DNA from 2 places in the Mesorhizobium sp. LSJC285A00 genome. Region 2 is predicted to be linked to the other one. Evidence: predicted binding sites of a transcription regulator. Region 2 holds the regulator's gene; the other holds the start of a gene.

What was found. Region 2 encodes LexA, which represses DNA repair genes until DNA is damaged. Its sites were predicted from a motif close to TGTTCNNNNTGTGTTCNG; they were not measured.
Region 1: the regulator LexA is predicted to act here: its motif matches at 1,872-1,889, upstream of X726_RS140300 (DNA recombination protein RmuC).

The regions. Positions count from the first base shown of each region.
Region 1 covers NZ_AYVK01000053.1:33,997-38,409, reverse strand. Annotated here, with positions in the region: gene X726_RS140285 (N-acetyltransferase) at 1-335, opposite strand, end outside; gene fmt (methionyl-tRNA formyltransferase) at 332-1,282, opposite strand; gene def (peptide deformylase) at 1,288-1,818, opposite strand; gene X726_RS140300 (DNA recombination protein RmuC) at 1,922-3,175, shown strand; gene X726_RS140305 (class I SAM-dependent methyltransferase) at 3,237-4,043, opposite strand; gene X726_RS140310 (GFA family protein) at 4,125-4,413, opposite strand, start outside.
Region 2 covers NZ_AYVK01000024.1:113,516-127,330, forward strand. Annotated here, with positions in the region: gene X726_RS149825 (ComEC/Rec2 family competence protein) at 1-1,754, shown strand, start outside; gene lexA (transcriptional repressor LexA) at 1,748-2,530, opposite strand; gene X726_RS149815 (GntR family transcriptional regulator) at 2,733-3,497, opposite strand; gene kynU (kynureninase) at 3,665-4,912, shown strand; gene kynA (tryptophan 2,3-dioxygenase) at 5,019-5,855, opposite strand; gene X726_RS149800 (AMP-binding protein) at 5,852-7,477, opposite strand; gene X726_RS149795 (alpha/beta hydrolase) at 7,644-8,474, shown strand; gene glp (gephyrin-like molybdotransferase Glp) at 8,520-9,725, opposite strand; gene moaC (cyclic pyranopterin monophosphate synthase MoaC) at 9,726-10,208, opposite strand; gene trpC (indole-3-glycerol phosphate synthase TrpC) at 10,211-11,023, opposite strand; gene trpD (anthranilate phosphoribosyltransferase) at 11,027-12,037, opposite strand; gene X726_RS149770 (peptidyl-prolyl cis-trans isomerase) at 12,069-13,815, opposite strand, start outside.

The DNA of each region.
Region 1 (4,413 bases), on a different contig from region 2:
GCGAGCGTCTCGCCGCCATCCCTGAGGCGGATATGCGCTTCGCGGATCAGCGCACCGCCAATGCCCGAGCCGTGGAACGAAGGTTCCACCGCCAACGGCGCCAGCGCCACGGCTGCGAACTGCTTGCCGCCGTTCTGGACGAACAGCCTGGAAAACAGGATGTGGCCGACCACCTGGCCGTCTTCTTCCGCCACCAGTTCGACAACGGCGTCGCCGCCGGTGACCAGAGCGTCGACCAGCCCGGCCTCCGCCTGCTGGCCGAATGCGTGTTCCTCGACCAGGCGTATGGCCTCGCGGTCCCGCGGCGTCGCGCCGCGTATCGACATCATGCTCATGAGAACTTCATTCCTTTTTCGATCTTGGCCCCGCGCAGAAACTCCTGCGCGGCAGCGGGCTTTCCGCCCGCCCGTTGAACTTCGACCAGCCTGACCGCGCCCGACCCGCAGGCGACCGTCAGCCGGTCATCGAGAATTCCTCCCGACTCGCCCATGCTTTCAGAAAGCGTGCCTTCCAAAAGCGTCGAGCGAAGCAGTTTCAGCCGTTCCGTGCGGCCGCCGATGTCGGCCTCGCACCAGGCGCCGGGAAATGGCGACAGGCCGCGAATGTGATTGTGGACCTCCGCAGCCGGGCGCGTCCAGTCCACACGTGTCTCCGACTTATCGATTTTCCTGGCGTAGGTCACCCCGTCAGCCGCCTGCAAAGTCGATGCCAGGGTATTTGTCTCCAATTGGGACAAGGCTTCCACCATCAGCGTGGCAGCAATATTCATCAAGCGGTCGTGCAGATCGCCGGCCGTCATGTCGGGCTCTATGGCGCATTTTTCAACCAGTGCCACCGGACCGGTGTCCAGGCCCTCTTCCATGCGCATCACCATCATGCCGGTTTCGACGTCGCCGGCCATAATGGCTCGCTGGATGGGAGCTGCACCACGCCAACGCGGCAAAAGCGAGGCGTGGCCATTGAGGCAGCCGAGGCGCGGAGCCTCCAGAATAGCCTTCGGCAACAGCAAACCATACGCGACGACGACTGCGACATCGGCACGCAACGCATGGAAAGCAGCTTGCTCGCCCTCGCCCTTCAGCGACAGCGGCGTGCGCACTTCGATGCCCAGCCGCTCAGCCTCGCGCTGCACCGGCGACGGTGTGAGCTCCAGACCGCGGCGGCCGGCGGCGCGCGGCGGCTGGGTGTAGGCGGCTGCTATCTCGTGCTCGGCCTCGGCAATCGCGCGCAGCACCGGCACCGAAAACTCTGGCGTGCCTATGAAGATGACGCGAAGCGGCATCTTCCCTATCCCACCAGCTTGCCCGGCGCCTTGTCCTTGGCGAGCTTCTTGAACTTCTTGACCACCATGTCGCGCTTCAGCTTCGAGATGTGGTCGATGAACAGCACACCGTTGAGATGGTCGATCTCGTGCTGCAGGCAGGTCGCCATCAGGCCTTCGGCCTCGATCTCCTGCAGCTTGCCGTCGCGGTCGAGATATTTCACGCGCACCGAGGCGGGACGCTCGACCTCGGCGTAATAGTCCGGGATCGACAGGCAGCCTTCCTCGTAGACCGAGCGAGCGTCGGCGCTTTCGAGGATTTCGGGATTGATGAAGACATGCGGCGCCGGCGGCTCGTCTTCCTTGGCGAGGTCGATGACCAGCATGCGCAGCGGCTCGCCGATCTGGATTGCGGCCAAGCCGATGCCCGGCGCATCATACATCGTCGCCAGCATGTCGTCGGCCAGTTTGCGCAAAGGCGCGTCGACGCGTTCGACCGGTTTGGAAACCTGGCGCAGGATAGGATCGGGAAGGATGATGAGCGGCTTGATCGACATGGCGCCTCACCTAAAACGTCGCAGGAGAAGCGTCAACCGGTGCGAATCGGTCTCGTTCACGTTTTGATCTGTGCCAGGTCTGCGAATCGGCTATGCTGGCGGGATGAACGACCTGAGCACCATCCTTTCCGAACCCGTTGCCCGGCTTGGCGCTACGACGATCACGCTCGGCCATGCACTGGCCATCGGCGCGCTGGTGTTTCTCGGCCTGTTCCTGGCGCTTGTCGTGGCGCTGTGGCGATCGGCCAAGGCGCGCACCATCGCCGCGGCGGAAGCTGCCGACCACGCCCGCGACGCCGAGGCGCGGATGGCCGGCATTTTGCAAAGCCAGGCCGAGATGCAGGGCCGCATGGGCGCCATCGCCGACGTGTTCGGCGCAAGGCAGGCCGAACTCAACCAGTCGATCGGCCAGCGCCTCGACGCCATGACCGGCAGGCTCGGTCAAACCATGACCGAACAGACCAAATCGACGCATGAGAGCCTCGCCAAACTGCAGGAACGGCTGGCGGTCATCGACACCGCGCAAGGCAACATTCAGTCGCTGGCCGGCCAGGTCGTGCAATTGCAGGCGATCCTGTCCAACAAGCAGACGCGCGGCGCCTTCGGCCAGTCGCGCATGGAGGCGATCGTCGCCGACGGCCTTCCGATGGGCGCCTACGAGTTCCAGGCAACGCTGTCAAACGGCAGCCGTCCCGACTGCCTGGTCAGGATGCCGAACGGTGCGCCGCAGCTTGCCATCGACGCCAAGTTTCCGCTGGAAGCCTGGAACGCCATCCGCGCCGCCGATGGCGCCGAACAACAGAAGATCGCGGCCCAGGCTTTCCGCCGCGACATCGAAATTCACGTCCGCGATATCTCGGAAAAATACCTGATCCAGGGCGAGACGCAGGACACCGCCTTCATGTTCGTGCCGTCGGAATCGGTGTTCGCCGAAATCCACGAGAATTTTGACGCCGTGGTCCAGAAGGCGCACCGGGCGCGTGTCATCATCGTCTCGCCGTCGCTTTTGATGCTGTCGATCCAGGTCATCCAGGCCATCCTCAAGGACGCCCGCATGCGCGAACAGGCGCATCTGATCCAGGGCGAGGTGATCCGGCTGATGGAGGACGTCGCGCGTGTCGACGAACGCGTGCGCCGGCTGCAAACGCATTTTGGCCAGTCGGCCAAGGATATCGACGAGATACTGGTGTCGACCTCGAAGGTGACCAAGCGCGGCCAAAAGATCGAAGCGCTGGAGTTTGGCGAAAGCGAAGCCGAAGTGCGCGGTGGCGGACCCGCCAAGGCCGAAGCCGGGGTGCGGGTGGCGGATTCCAAGACGGGGCAGCTCAGGCTACGTGTCGTCGAAGGCGACGATTAAAGTCTTTGTTTTGATGCATGTCGTTGTCCCAGAACCGCGGCACACTTCTGGGCGCCATGCATTAGACCGTAGCCACGATCACGTGCGCCTGGATCTTGGCCGCAACCTCGCCGCTGCCGTGTCTGGCTGCAATCACGGACGCGGCGTGATCGGTTGCGGCTTCCAGTTTTCCTCTGGCCTCGATTTCGTTGCGAAGCGGAGTTCCCTGGCAATAGGCAACCGCCGGAAGGCGCGGCGAGGAGGCACGGCTTTGTTCGGCCCTCGTGTCGATCACCACACGGGAGAAACCTGCGGCTTCCAACTCGCCGCGGATCAATGCAATGTCATTGTAGCCGTGCGGCGTGCGGGCGAGAAAGCGGGGCGGATCGTTCGGAAAAATCTCCGCAAGAGCATTCGTCACATCATTGGCGAATACATTCTCTTCGATGCGATCCCACACGTTGAACAGGAAATGGCCGCCGGTCTTCAGGACCCGCTTTGCTTCGCGATAGCCGGCGGCTCGGTCGGGAAAGAACATCGCGCCGAACTGACAGCAAACGAGATCGAAAGCCGCATCTTCGAACGGCAGCGCCAGAGCATCCGCCTGACGCCATTGTATACGACTGTCGGGAGCTTGTCGCGAGGCCGCGTAGTCGAGCATAGGCTGGTTGAGGTCGGTCACGACATAGCTTGCGCCGGGAGACAGTTTTGGAGCCAATGCGCGGGTGACAACGCCGGTACCGGCGGCGACTTCCAGGACGGCGCCGGGCGACAAGGACGCTGCCCGTCGTGCCAAATCCGCGGCGAACGGCTCGAAGATCAGCGGCACCATGTAATGGTCGTAGTTTTCCGGAATCGAGCCGGCAAACACTTTGTCCGTTTCCGACATTGCTATCCCCCGCCATCCGTTTGATGGCTAGCCTAGCACATTATTGGCTGGTTTGGGCCGCGTTTAACCGGGAGGCAGGTGCTACTGCGCCTCTACGATGCTTACGCCCTCGAATTCCGGAAGCCAGTGCAGGGCCGATCGGTGCCATTTCTGTTGGGTCGGAACGAGATCCTCGCGTTGCCGCGCGGTCCCCGCCCTGATCCCATAGACCTTCGGCCCGTCGCCAACCGACGTTGCGTAAAGATGGGAACCGCAGTCGCCGCAGAACGCCTGGGCACGCTTGGCGCCGCTCGATCCCGTCTTGATATAAACCTTCGGTGTGCCCTTTGTGATCCTATAATGATCCTCAGGCGCGGGAACAGTGACACGA
Region 2 (13,815 bases):
ATGCCAGGCTGTTGCCGCCGACCGGTCCGGTGCGGCCGGAGAGCTACGATTTCTCCTTCGACAGCTATTTCACCGGTATCGGCGGCAGCGGCTTCTTTCTCGGCAATCCGAAAACCATTGCTACGCAGGGACCGCCGCCGCTGACCGCACGGCTCTCCTCGGCAATCGAGAACGCGCGCGAAAACATTGCCGACCATATCAGGGGCAAGATCGGCGGCGCCGAAGGCGAGATTGCCGCGGCGCTGATTGTCGGCGTGCGCGCCGGCATCCCGGACGAGGTCAACGAAGCGATGCGGCGCACCGGCATCTACCACATCATCTCCATCTCCGGCCTGCACATGGCGCTGGTTGCCGGCACCATCATGGCGTTGCTGCGTGGCGCCTTTGCGCTGTTTCCCGTTTTCTCTTCGCGCCGGCCGGTGAAGAAATATGCGGCCGCGGCAGCGCTTGTCTCGATCGCCGCCTATCTCGTTATTTCAGGCGTCGTGGTTGCCGCCGAGCGCAGCTTCATCATGCTGGCGGTCATGCTTGTCGCCGTGCTGTTTGATCGCGCCGCACTCACCATGCGCAATCTGGCGATCTCCGCCATTGCCGTCATCCTGGTGTCGCCGCACGAGGTGGTCGGTCCCAGCTTCCAGATGTCGTTTGCCGCCACCGCCGCCCTTGTCGGCGCCTATGCCGGCTGGGCCGATTACCGCGCCGACAAGGTGAGAACGCCGCCGGCAAAGCGCTCCTTCGTCGGCTTCCTGTCGCGAAAATTCGCGCTGGCCATGGGCGGCCTCGCAATGACCTCGATCATCGCCGGCAGTGCAACCTTGCTGTTCGCCATCTGGCATTTTCAGCGTGTGTCGCCGCTCAGCCTGATCGCCAATCTGGCCGTGATGCCGATTGTTTCGTTGATCGTCATGCCCTTTGCCGTGCTCAGCGCACTGGCGATGCCGTTCGGCGCCGACGGGCCGTTCCTCTATGTGATGGGCAAGGGTCTGATGGCGATGATCGCTATATCGGCCTGGATTTCCGAGCGCTCGCCGGTCGACGCCGTCGGGCTGATCTCCATCCGCTCGGTGCTGTTAGTGGCGGTCGCCCTCGTCATCGCCACCATGGCCACCACCTGGCTCAGGTTGGCGGCCGTGCCTTTCGCGCTGGCCGGCCTGTTGACGGTGCCGCAGGTGCTTACGCCAGACGTGCTCATATCCGAGGATGCGCATCTGGTGGCCATGCCGATCGGTGGCGGCGAACTCGCCCTCAACCGCGAACGCTCCAACGAATTCACCACGGACAATTGGAAACGGGCGCTGCGGGCCGAAACCATTATCCCACCTGAGATTTTCGAGGCAACAGATACGCGGTTCGATCTCGATCCGCTCGATCTGCCGCCCGGCTCGCCCTTCTATTGCACCGGCGATCTCTGTATCGCCCGGCACCCTTCCGGAGCCATTGTAGCGCTTGCGAAAGACCGCAAGACGGCGCGGCCGGCCTGTGCCTTCGCGAGCCTGATCGTCATCGATGACGCCACCGCCTACAATCCGTGCCGCGACCCGCTGGTGCTGGTCGTGACGAAGAAACAGCTGGCCCGCGACGGCAGCGCCGCCGTCTTCTTCGATCCGCAATCGGCAGCTGCAGCGCCAACCATCCGCTTCGCCGTCGACAAGCCGTATCGCCCCTGGCACGAGCAACGCCGCTTCTCCCGCGAAGCGCGCGGCCTGCCGCCTTACAACCAGCGTGAAAAGTACAAACCCAAGCCGGCTCAGTAGCGCCGGATCAATCCGACAAGCTTGCCCTGCACCTTCACCCTGTCCGGTCCAAAAATGCGGGTCTCGTAGGCCGGGTTGGCGGCTTCCAGGGCGATCGAGGCGCCCTTGCGGCGGAAGCGTTTCAGGGTCGCTTCCTCATCGTCGACCAACGCCACCACGATCTCGCCGGGGCTGGCTGTGTCGGCATTGCGGATGATGACCGTGTCGCCATCGAAAATGCCGGCCTCGATCATCGAATCGCCCTTGACCTCGAGCGCGTAGTGTTCGCCGCCCATGATCATATCGGGCGGCACCGAGATCGAATGGGTCTGATGCTGGATGGCGTCGATCGGCACGCCGGCGGCGATGCGTCCCATAACCGGGATTGAAATCGCGGAAACGGCATCGTCATTGCCGGCCGACATCGAACGCGACGGCGAGCCCGGCTTGATCTGGCGGCCGAGACCGCCTTGGCCCAACGCGCCTTGTCCTTGGCCGCCTTGCCCTTGGCCGGTTTGACCAAGACTGCCCTGAATGATGCTCGGCGAAAACTTCCTCGCCGCATTGAGGCCTGGTGCGATCGAGTCGGGCAGCCGCAGCACTTCCAGCGCGCGCGCCCGGTTCGGCAGCCGGCGAATGAAACCGCGCTCCTCAAGCGCCGTGATCAGGCGGTGGATGCCGGACTTGGAGGCGAGGTCGAGCGCTTCCTTCATCTCGTCGAAGGACGGCGGGATTCCGCTCTCCTTCAGGCGTTCATGGATGAACATCAGAAGCTCATGTTGTTTGCGCGTCAGCATCGCGGCCCCCAAGGGTTCTGAAACCAGAATCAGAAAAAACAAACCCAGAACAAACACTATCTGTTCCAGTTGTGTTCCGCAACCTTTTAAAGTTTAATGAATGTGTTGACGTTTTGTTCAGCGTAACGTTCGGCGCTGCGAGCGCCGCCTGCGCCCATTGCCGGCAACGGGTGAAACGAAGCCAAAGTGCCCTGCGCGTCGGCTACGACCGCCGCTTCCTTTTCGGACGGGGCTGCGCAGCATCCGCGCCGGGTTCGCTCTGGGCATAGACCTGCAGCGTGTAGCCGATGTGAGCGGTCATCAGAGTTTTCGCACGTTCGACGTCGCGATCGAGGGCCGCTTCCATCAGGGCGGTATGGTGTTCGATCGCCACGGCGTCGCGCAGGGCCGCCACGGCCTTCCGGTGTCCATCCGTGCGACCGGCGGCGGCGCGCAGCGTCGGGACCAGACCCAGAAAGCGGTGATGGCGATGCAATTGGTCGGAAATCGTCGCATTGAAGCGCAGCAGCCAGCTGGATGTCGCGGCACTGAGCAGCGCCGCATGGAAGGCATCGTGTTTTTCGTACCACGCGTCGACCGCATCATCCGATGGATCGTCGAGAACAGACCCGCACCGTGAGAGACGATAGTGGGCGGCAACGACTGCGTCTTCCCACTCACGGTCGCCCTTCTCGATCGATTCCACCAGCAGGGGCAGTTCGACCACCAGCCGCGCACGCGCCAAATCCTCGAGCTCCGCCCGAGAGGCGGGAGCGACCGCAAACCCGCGGTTGCTGATGGCGGTCACAAGCCGTTCCGCCTCCAGCCGCGACAGCGCCTCGCGCAACGGCGTCCAGCCGATGCCGTAGGTGTTGCGCAGCGTGCTCAGCTTCAACGGCGCGGCAGGCGCCAGCCGGGTCGCAAGAATATCGCGCCTGAGCAGGCGATAGGCCACTTCCGTCTTCGAGGTCTGCTCGTCATCCAGCATCGTGATCCATCAGACATAAACGCTCGGCGGATCATTATATATCAAAGCCTTTCAATGGGTGAATTATATATAATGTTTGACAGTTCAAGGGCGATCACTCAAGATCGCCGGCATGTTTGGGCGGCAGGCTCCGCCGCGCGCGTTTGTCCATGGAGGGGCGCCGGATCATGAGCACGACACCCGATCTCGCTACAATCGAAGCAATGGATGCCGCCGATCCGCTGCGCTCCATGCGTGAACGCTTTGTCTTGCCGCAAGGCGTAATTTATCTCGACGGCAATTCGCTGGGTGCCGCGTCACCAGCCGTCTTCAGCGAATTGCAACAGGCCGCCACGCAGGAATGGGCGCAGGACCTCATTCGCGCCTGGAACACGGCTGGCTGGTTCAACATGCCGGTGGAACTGGGAGATCAGCTCGGACGACTGATCGGCGCGGCTGACGGGCAGACGGTGGTCTGCGACACAACCTCGATCAACATCTACAAGCTGCTGCACGCCGCGCTCGGCATGCGGCCGAATCGGTCGGTCATCGTTGCCGAGGGCGACAGTTTCCCGACCGACCTCTACATGGCCGAAGGCGTCGCCTCGACCCGGCCGGGAACGCGGCTGCGGCTGGAGGGCGTCGACGCGGCCGCAATCGAGGACCTGATCGACGACAGCGTTGCCGTCATCCTGGTCAACCACGTCAACTACAAATCCGGCCAGTTGCGCGACATGGCGGCGCTGACGCGCAAGGCACATGACGCCGGCGCGCTGATCATCTGGGATCTCTGCCACACCGCCGGCGCCTTGCCGGTCGAACTCGACCGTGCCAATGCCGATTTCGCTGTCGGCTGCACCTACAAATACCTCAATGGCGGCCCGGGCTCGCCGGCCTTCATCTACGCGGCCGAGCGCCACCATGGTGATATCAGCCAGCCGCTCAGCGGCTGGTGGGGCCATGCGCGGCCCTTTGCCTTCGAGCAGGGCTTTGCCATCGGCAGCGGCATCCGCCGCTTCCTATGCGGAACGCAGCCGGTGCTGTCGATGCGGGCGCTCAAGGGCGCGCTCGATATCTGGAACGACGTCGACATGGCGGCGGTGCGCAGAAAAAGCATCGCGCTGACCGACCTGTTTATCCAGCTCGTCGAAGCCAGATGCGGCGCCTACCGGCTTGAACTGGAAAGTCCTCGCGACGGCAGCCAGCGCGGCAGCCAGGTGTCGTTCCTCCACCCGCATGGCTATCAGGTGATGCGGGCGCTGATCGAGCGCGGCGTGATCGGCGATTTTCGGGCGCCGTCGACCATCCGTTTCGGCTTCACGCCGCTCTATGTCGGTTATGGCGATGTCTGGCAGGCGGTCGAAGCGCTGGAGGATATTTTGCGCACCGGCGCCTGGCAGGACGCCCGCTTCGCGGTGAAGACCGCGGTCACCTGAGGAACTAGAGCAATTTCAGGAAAAGTGTGAAGCGGTTTTCCGTCCGCAATTGCGTCAAATCAAAGAGCTAGAGCATTTCGCCGTTTACGTTAAACGGTGAAATGCTCTAGAGCCGGGTGCGGACCGTCCAGAGCTCCGGAAACAGCACGACCTCCAGCATCTTCTTCAGATAGGAGGCGCCTGAGGTGCCGCCGGTGCCGCGCTTCAAGCCGATGATGCGCTCGACCGTGGTGACGTGGTTGAAGCGCCAGCGGCGGAAATAATCCTCGAAGTCGACCAGCTTCTCGGCCAGTTCGTAGAGCATCCAGTAGCGCTGCGGGTCGCGGTAGACGGTTTGCCAGGCAGCCAGCACTTCTTCGTTCTCGACGCGCGTCTCGCGCCAGTCCGTGCGACTGGCGTCGGCGCCGATGTCGAAGCCATTGCGCGCCAAAAGCAGAAGCGCCTCATCATAGAGCGACGGCGTGGCCAGGATGGCTTCCAGCCTGTCCGTAAGGTCGGGCCGGTGCTTGTGCGGCCCGAGCATGGCAAGGTTGCGGTTGCCGGCCATGAACTCGATAGCGCGGTACTGCCACGACTGGAAGCCCGAGGATTGGCCGAGCGCGTCGCGAAACTCGGTGTATTCGCTTGGCGTCATCGTGCGCAGCACGTCCCAGGCATTGTTGAGCTGCTCGAAGATGCGCGCGACGCGAGACAGCATCTTGAAGCTCGGTTCGAGGCGGTCGGCGCGGATAGAGCGGATCGCGGCGCCGATCTCGTGCAAAGCGAGCTTCATCCACAATTCCGATGTCTGATGCTGGATGATGAACAGCATCTCGTCATGGGCCGAAGACAGCGGCGCCTGCGCATCGAGCACCTTGTCCAGCTGCAGATAGTCGCTGTAGGACATCCGCTCCTTGAACGACATCTGCGCGCCATCGGACGCCGGATCGTGCGGCTTAATCAATTGCTCTTCTCCGCGCGCAACCGGAAGCGCTGGATCTTGCCGGTCTGGGTTTTGGGCAAGGCGTCGATGAACTTCACCGAACGCGGATATTTGTAGGGCGCGATCGTTGCCTTGACGTGGTCCTGCAGGCGTTTGACGGTCAATGCGTCCGGCGAAACACCTTGCACAAGCACGATATGCGCCTCGACGATCTGGCCGCGTTCACCGTCCTCGGCGCCGGTCACCGCGCATTCGGCGACGTCGGGATGCGAGAGCAGCGCCGCTTCGACCTCGGGGCCGGCGATGTTGTAGCCGGCGCTGACGATCATGTCGTCGGAACGCGCGGCGAAGTGGAAGAAGCCATCCTCGTCCTGCGTGAACGTATCGCCGGTGAGATTCCAGCCATCGCGGACATAGTCCTTTTGCCTGGCATCGGCCATGTAGCGGCAGCCGGTCGGGCCGCGCACCGCCAGCCGGCCAGTAGAGCCGCGCGGCAGCTCCCGCATCTCGTCATCGACGATGCGTGCCTGATAGCCGCCGACGGGTTTGCCGGTGGAGGCCGGCTTCATGTCGTCGAAGCGGTTGGAGATGAAGATATGCAGCATCTCGGTGGCGCCGATCCCATCGAGGATCGGCTTGCCGGTCTTCTCAGTCCATTCCTCGAAGACAGGCGCCGGCAGCGTCTCGCCCGCCGAAACCGCGACGCGCAGCGAGGACAGGTCAGCGCCTTGATCCATGGCCTTGAGCATGGCCCGATAGGCGGTTGGAGCGGTGAAGGAAATGGTCGCTTTGTAGGTCTCGATGATGTGGATCATGTTGGGTGGCGTCGCCTGTTCCAGCAGCGTCGCCGCGGCGCCGAAACGCAGCGGGAAGATGGCGAGCCCGCCAAGACCGAAGGTAAAGGCAAGGGGCGGGGAGCCGACGAAGATGTCGTCGGGCGTCACCTCCAGGATTTCGCGGGCATAGGCGTCGGCGACGATCAGCAGGTCGCGGTGGAAATGCATCGTCGCCTTCGGCACGCCGGTGGTGCCGGAGGTGAAGCCGAGCAGGGCGACATCGTCGCGGCCGGTGTTGACGGCAGTGAAGGTGACCGGCTTGTCGAGGGCGGCGCGGTCGAGTTCCGCGTCATGGTTGGCCGTGCCGTCGAAGCCAATGACCTGCTTGAGATACGCACTGCCCTTGGCGCAGGCGGTCATCTCGTCCATCAGCCTTGTATCGCAAAGCGCAACCGTGATTTCCGCCTTGTCGACGATCTTGGCGAGTTCGCCGGCGCGCAGCATCGGCATGGTGTTGACGACCACCGCGCCAACCTTGGTGGCGGCCAGCCAACAGGCGACCATGGCCGGGTTGTTGGCCGAGCGGATCAGCACCCGGTTGCCCGGCTTGACGCCATAATTCTCGACCAGGGCATGGGCGAGCCTGTTGGTCCAGTCGGACAGTTCCTTGTAGGTGCGGCGGCGGCCATTGCCGATCAGCGCGGTGTGGTCGCCGAACCCTTTTTCGACCAGCCTGTCGGTCAATTCGACGCCGGCATTTATGTGGTCGGGATAGTCGAAGCCGTCGAGCAAAAACTCCGGCCATTGCTCCGGCGGCGGCAGGTTGTCGCGCGTGAATGTGTCGATATGCGCTGATGGCCCAAGCATTTTCGGCTGCCCCTGTCTGCCTCGCGCCCATGGCTGAACAAGGCGCAGGATCGCACCAGTCGAAATTTGTTTCAAGCCTAAAATGTTTTTAGGTCGCAGCATTGACGCCGCCCTGTTCGGCGGCCATTCCTGTCGACTGAACTGAAGCCATCCGGGAGGGATGCAGATGCTCCAACATCGTGTTGCCGATTGGGACAATGCCTACGCCAACGGCGACAACATTGCCGGCAGCAATCGCTGGCCGGCCGCGTGGGACACACCGGCACAGGCTTTTCGCGACACAATGTCGGCGTCCGGTCGGGCCAAGCTCGACATCGCCTATGGCGACAGCCCGCGCAACAGGCTCGATCTGTTCCTTCCCGATGTCATGCCCAAAGGGCTCGTCGTCTTCATCCATGGCGGTTACTGGAAGGCGTTCGACAACAAGCCATGGTCGCATCTGGCCAACGGCGCGGTTGCCAATGGCTTTGCCGTGGCAATGCCGACTTACACGCTTTGTCCCGACATACGCATTTCCGGCATCGTTAGGGAAATCGCGGCGGCGATCGGCAAGGCGGCGACGATGGTCGGCGGGCCGGTGATCCTGACCGGGCATTCCGCCGGCGGCCATCTCGCCTCCAGGATGGTGACGACAACGACACCCCTGGCCGCCGATGTGGCGGGCCGCGTGCGCAATGTCGTCTCGATCTCCGGCGTCCATGACCTGCGGCCAATCATGCGGACGGGGATGAACGCGACACTGGCCATCGATGAAGCGGAAGCACTGGCCGAAAGCCCGGTTCTGCTGCGCCCCATGCAGGGCGCGCGCATCACCTGCTGGGCCGGCGGCGGCGAGCGGGCGGAGTTCCTGCGCCAGAATGCGCTGCTTGCCAACATCTGGATCGGCCTCGGCGCCACGACCAGCACAGTGGTCGAGCCGGACCGGCATCATTTCAGCATCGTCGACGGGCTTGCCGATCCGACACATCCGCTGACGCGGACATTGCTGGCGGAGTAACAACCAGTCTTATCTCTTGGAATTAACGGCTTGGATCCGCGACCTTCAGCGCAACATCAGAACGCTGCAAGCAGCGCCTGCTTCTGCCGCCGGAGCGAAGGGCTCGCGCACGATCAGGCCGTTGGCGTCGGCCAGCATTCTCAGCATCGAGGAATCCTGGATGCCGAATGGTGTCGCCACCAATGCGCCGGCTTCTTCCCGGACCACGGCGCGCACATAGTCTTGCCTTAGATCATTGGCCGGCATCGCGGCGCCAAGCTGAGCCTGGCGGATGTCCTGCCGGTGGGGACGGCCGCCGAGCTGCGCCAATAGCGGCTTCAGGAACAATTGCGAGCAGACCAGGCTCGCCACCGGATTGCCGGGCAGGCCGATGCACCTGATATCGCCCAGCCGCCCGAACATCAGCGGCTTGCCCGGGCGCATGGCGAGCTTCCAGAAGTCGAGGTTCATGCCTTCGCCGGTCAGCACGTCATGAACGAGATCATGGTCGCCGACCGAGGCGCCGCCGAGCGTGACGATGACGTCGGCTTTCGCATCGACCGCCTTTTTCACCAGCGCCGCGATCGCTTCCTTGCGATCGGCCGCTATACCGAGATCGAGCGCGCGAGCGCCGACCGACTGCGCCACAGCAGCGACGCCATAGGCGTTGGACGAGATGATCTGGGCGGGGCCAGGTTCGCTGCCCGGTGGCAGCAATTCGTCGCCGGTGGCGATGATGGCGACCAGCGGCCGTTGCACCACGTTCAACCGGGGATGATTGGCCGACGCCGCCAGCGACAATGCAGCCGGATCGAGCACGCGGCCTTTCTCCAGCAGCACGTCGCCTTGGGCAAAATCCAGTCCAAGGCGGCGGATGTTGCGGTTCTTCGCCGTCGGTTCGGTGACCTCGATCCGGCCACCGCCGAGATCGCGAACATTTTCCTGGATGACGATCGTGTCTGCGCCTTCAGGCAGCGGCGCGCCGGTGAAGACGCGCACGGCCTCGGATTTACCCACTGTGCCGTCAAAGCCTCGCCCTGCGGGCGCCATTCCGATCACCGAAAGCCGCGCCGGGGCCGACGCCACATCCTGCGCCCGTGCGGCATAGCCGTCCATGGCAGATGCATTGAAAGGCGGCTGGGTACGCAGCGCCACGACCGGCTCCGCCAGCACCCGGCCGGCCGCATCCGCCAGCGCGACCCTTTCACCGGGCAACGCCACAGCGCCGTCGAGTAGGCGTTGAAGCGCCTCGGCGACCGGAACCAGCGCCATTTACGAACCCGCCTTGTAGTCGCCGGACTTGCCGCCGGTCTTTTCCACCAGCTGTATACCGGAAATCACCATGGCGCGGTCGACCGCCTTGGCCATGTCGTAAATGGTCAGGCACGCGACAGATGCCGCGGTCAGCGCCTCCATCTCGACCCCGGTCTTGCCGGTGACGCGGGCGAGCGCGGTGACCCTAAGGCCGGGCAGCGTGGTGTCCGGTTCGATGTCGACCGACACCTTGGTCAAAAGCAGCGGATGGCAGAGCGGAATCAGCTCATGCGTCTTCTTGGCCGCCATGATGCCGGCAATGCGCGCGGTACCCAGCACATCGCCCTTCTTGGCGTCGCCGTCGAGGATCATCTTCAGGGTTTCGGCCCGCATCGAGACAAAGCCCTCGGCGACCGCCGTGCGCGTCGTCTCCGCCTTCTCGCCGACATCGACCATGTTGGCCTCGCCCTTGGCGCCGAGATGGGTGAGGGCGGCTGCCATCCTCAGATGGCCTCTGCTTTCGCCTTGCCTGTCAAAAGCAGCCGCGTTGCCGCAGCGACATCCTCTTGCCGCATCAGGCTCTCGCCGACGAGGAAGGTGCTGATGCCGGTCTTTTGCATCCTGAAGCAATCGTCGTGGGTGAAAATTCCGCTCTCGCTGACCAGCAATCGGCCGCCCGGCACCATCGATGCCAGCCGTTCCGAGGTCTCGAGGCTGGTCTCGAATGTTCTGAGATTGCGGTTGTTGATGCCGATCAGCTGCGACGAGAGTTTTACCGCGCGCTGCGTCTCGGCCTCGTCATGCACCTCGATCAGCGCGTCCATGCCGAGTTCGAACGCGGTCGCTTCCAATTCGCTCGCCAAGGCATCATCGACGCTGGCCATGATGATCAGGATGGCATCGGCGCCCCATGCGCGAGCCTCGTAGACCTGGTAAGGGTCGAACAGGAAATCCTTGCGCAGCGCGGGCAGGGACACTGCCTTCCGTGCACTGATGAGAAATTCCGGCGCGCCCTGGAAGGATGGCGCATCGGTCAGCACCGAAAGACAGGCGGCACCGCCTTTCTCATAGGCCTGCGCCAGTGCGGGCGGGTCGAAATCGGCGCGGATCAAGCCTTTGGATGGGCTTGCCTTTTTGATCTCGGCGATCAGGCCGAAGCTGCCCGATCTGCGCTTCGCCTCAAGCGCCCTCAGAAAGCCACGCGGTGCGTCGGCATCCTTGGCTCGCGCCTTGATCTCGGCCAACGGTATACGCGCCTTCGCCGCCGCGATCTCGTCGCGCTTGTAGGCCTCGATCTTGCGCAGAATGTCAGCCACGGCTCATCCGTTCGAAATCTCGACCAGCCTGTCGAGCACGCCCAGCGCCCGGCCGCTGTCAATGGCCTGTGTGGCCGCGGCCATGCCGTCGGCAAGCGTCGTCGCCTTGCCGGCCACCACCATGCCGGCGCCGGCGTTCATCAGCACCGTATCGCGATAGGCCCCGGCAGCACCTCTCAGCATGTCGCGCAACGCCTTGGCGTTGTAGGGGGCATCGCCGCCGCGCAGCTCGTCCTTGCTGTGGCGCTGCAGGCCGACCGCTTCCGGGGTTAGCGTGAAATGACGGATCTCGCCACCGGCCAGTTCCGCAACCACAGTCTCGCCGGTGGTAGTGATCTCGTCATAGCCGTCGCCATGGACGACCCAGGCATGCTCGGTGCCCAGCGCCCTCAATGTCTCGGCCACCGGCACGATCCATTCCGGCAGGAACACGCCGACCATCTGCCTGCTGACGCCGGCCGGATTGGACAGCGGTCCGAGCAGGTTGAAGATGGTGCGCGTGCCGAGCTCGACGCGGGTCGGGCCGACATGCTTCATCGCCGGGTGGTGCGCCGGCGCGAACATGAAGCCGACGCCGGCCTCCTGGATGCAACGGCCGATCACCTCTGGCGGGATATCGATCTTGACGCCGAGCGCGACCAGCACGTCGGCAGCGCCCGTCAGCGACGACAGGCCGCGATTGCCGTGCTTGGCGACCGGCACGCCGCAGCCTGCAATGACGAAGGCCGAGGCGGTCGAGATGTTGACCGAATGCGAATTGTCGCCGCCCGTGCCGACAATGTCGATGGCGCCCTCAGGAGCTTCGACGCGCAGCATCTTGGCACGCATGGTGGCGACGGCGCCGGAAATCTCGCTCACGGTCTCCCCGCGCACGCGCAACGCCATCAGGAAGCCGCCGATCTGGCCCGGCGTCGCGTCGCCAGACATGATGATGTCGAAAGCTTCGCGCGCTTCCTCGAAGGTAAGCCCGGTTCCCGTGGCGACCTTGGCGATATGGGTCTTCAGGGCGCTCATTGGGCCAAGACGCTCATTGGGCTAAGGCCATTCATTGGGCGAGGGCTTGGGCAACGGCGGCCTGGTCGACGCTGACGGCGTACTGCGTCTGCAACTGCGCCACCAGCTGGTCGAGCAGATCGTCGGACATGCCTTGCGTGAAGGATTTTTGCGCATCGTCGGGTACCGAGCTGGCGTCGGCTCCGGCCGGCTCGAACACTTCGGCGACCTTGAACAGGATCTGGCCGTCGCCGGTGGGCGAGGGGATCAGCCCGGTGCCGCCTTCGCCGACGCCGAACATCGCAGCAGCACCCTCCTTGCCGAAATCGACATCGTCGGCCTCGCGCTTCACGCCGCGCTTGGTCTGCTTTTCAAGCTTCAGTTCGCCGGCGATGACGTCGAGTGTGGTGCCAGCCTTGAGGCGCTTGTCGAGTTCGTCTGCTTTCGCGGTCAGCCGCTTGGTCGTTTCCTCTGTCGTCCAGTCCGCCACCACGCGCTGGCGGACTTCGTCCAGCGTGCGGTCGCGAGCCGGCGTGATCGATGTCAGTTCATAGAACACGAAGCCGTTGTTAGGCGTGGTCAGGGCTTGATTCTCGGTGTTGGGCTCGGCCTCGAACACCGCCTTGATGAGGTCCGGCGATGCCGGCAGGTCCTTGATGATGGTGCCGTCCGGCTTGAGGCCGGTGCGGTCTATGGCCTCGACGGTAACGTCCTTGAGCTTCAGTTTGGCGGCGGCTTCGGCCAGCGTGCTGCCGGCGGCGCGGGTGTCTTCGTAATTGTCGTGCACGTCGAGCAGGATGCGGCTTGCTTCGCCAAGCGCCAGATCCTTGCGGATCTGGTCTGACACTTCCGCCAGCGGCTTCACCGTCTCCGGTTTGATCTCGGTAACGCGCAAAAGCACCGGACCGAACGCGCCCTGGACGACCGGGCTGACTTCGTTGACGGCAAGCGCGAATGCGGCATCGGCGACCGCCTTGTCGGTGATCTTGTCCTTGGAGAGCGTGCCGAGCAGCGTGTCGGCCGGGGTCTTGCCCTGCGCGGTGACGATCTTGTCGAAAGTGGCGCCCGTCTTCAGCGAATCGGATGCCGCCTTGGCGGCGTCCGCGGAAGGAAACACCAGCTGTTCGATGGTGCGCATTTCCGGCGTGGTGTAGCGGCCCTTGTTCTTGTTGTAGTCGTCGCTGACCTGCTGGTCGGTCACGGCGCTGACATCCATGATGTCTTCGGGCTCGAGCCGGACATAGGAGAATTTGCGGTATTCTGGCGCCGCGTAGGTTTTCTTGTTGGACTCGAAATAAGCCTGAAGCACGCTGTCGGAGGGGGCCTCGATCGGTTCGACCAACGCCTTTGGCAAGATCAGATAGTCGATGGTGCGGTCTTCGCCCCGATAGAGCGCAACTGCCTTGAAGAAGGTGTCCGGAGCCTTGAGGCCGTCCGAAACCGCTTCGACGATCTGCTGGCGCACCGCCACCTGAGCCCGGTTCTTCAGATAATCCTCCGGCCGCATTCCCAGTTCGCGCAGCCGGGATTCGAACAGCCGGCGGTCGAACTGGCCATTCGGGCCCTGGAAGGCGGGTTCCTGCCGCGTCAGTTCGGCCAACCTGTCCTTGGAGAAGCCAAGCCCGAGCTTGCGCGCCTGTTCGTCAAGGACGGCGCCGGACACCAACTGAGCCAGCACCTGGTTGTCGATGCCATAGGCCTTGGCCTGGTCGCGGCTGATGCGCTGGCCGATCTGCTGCTGCAGCATGGCGATCTGGCGATCATAGGCGAGGCGGTACTCGGTGATCGACACGGTGGTG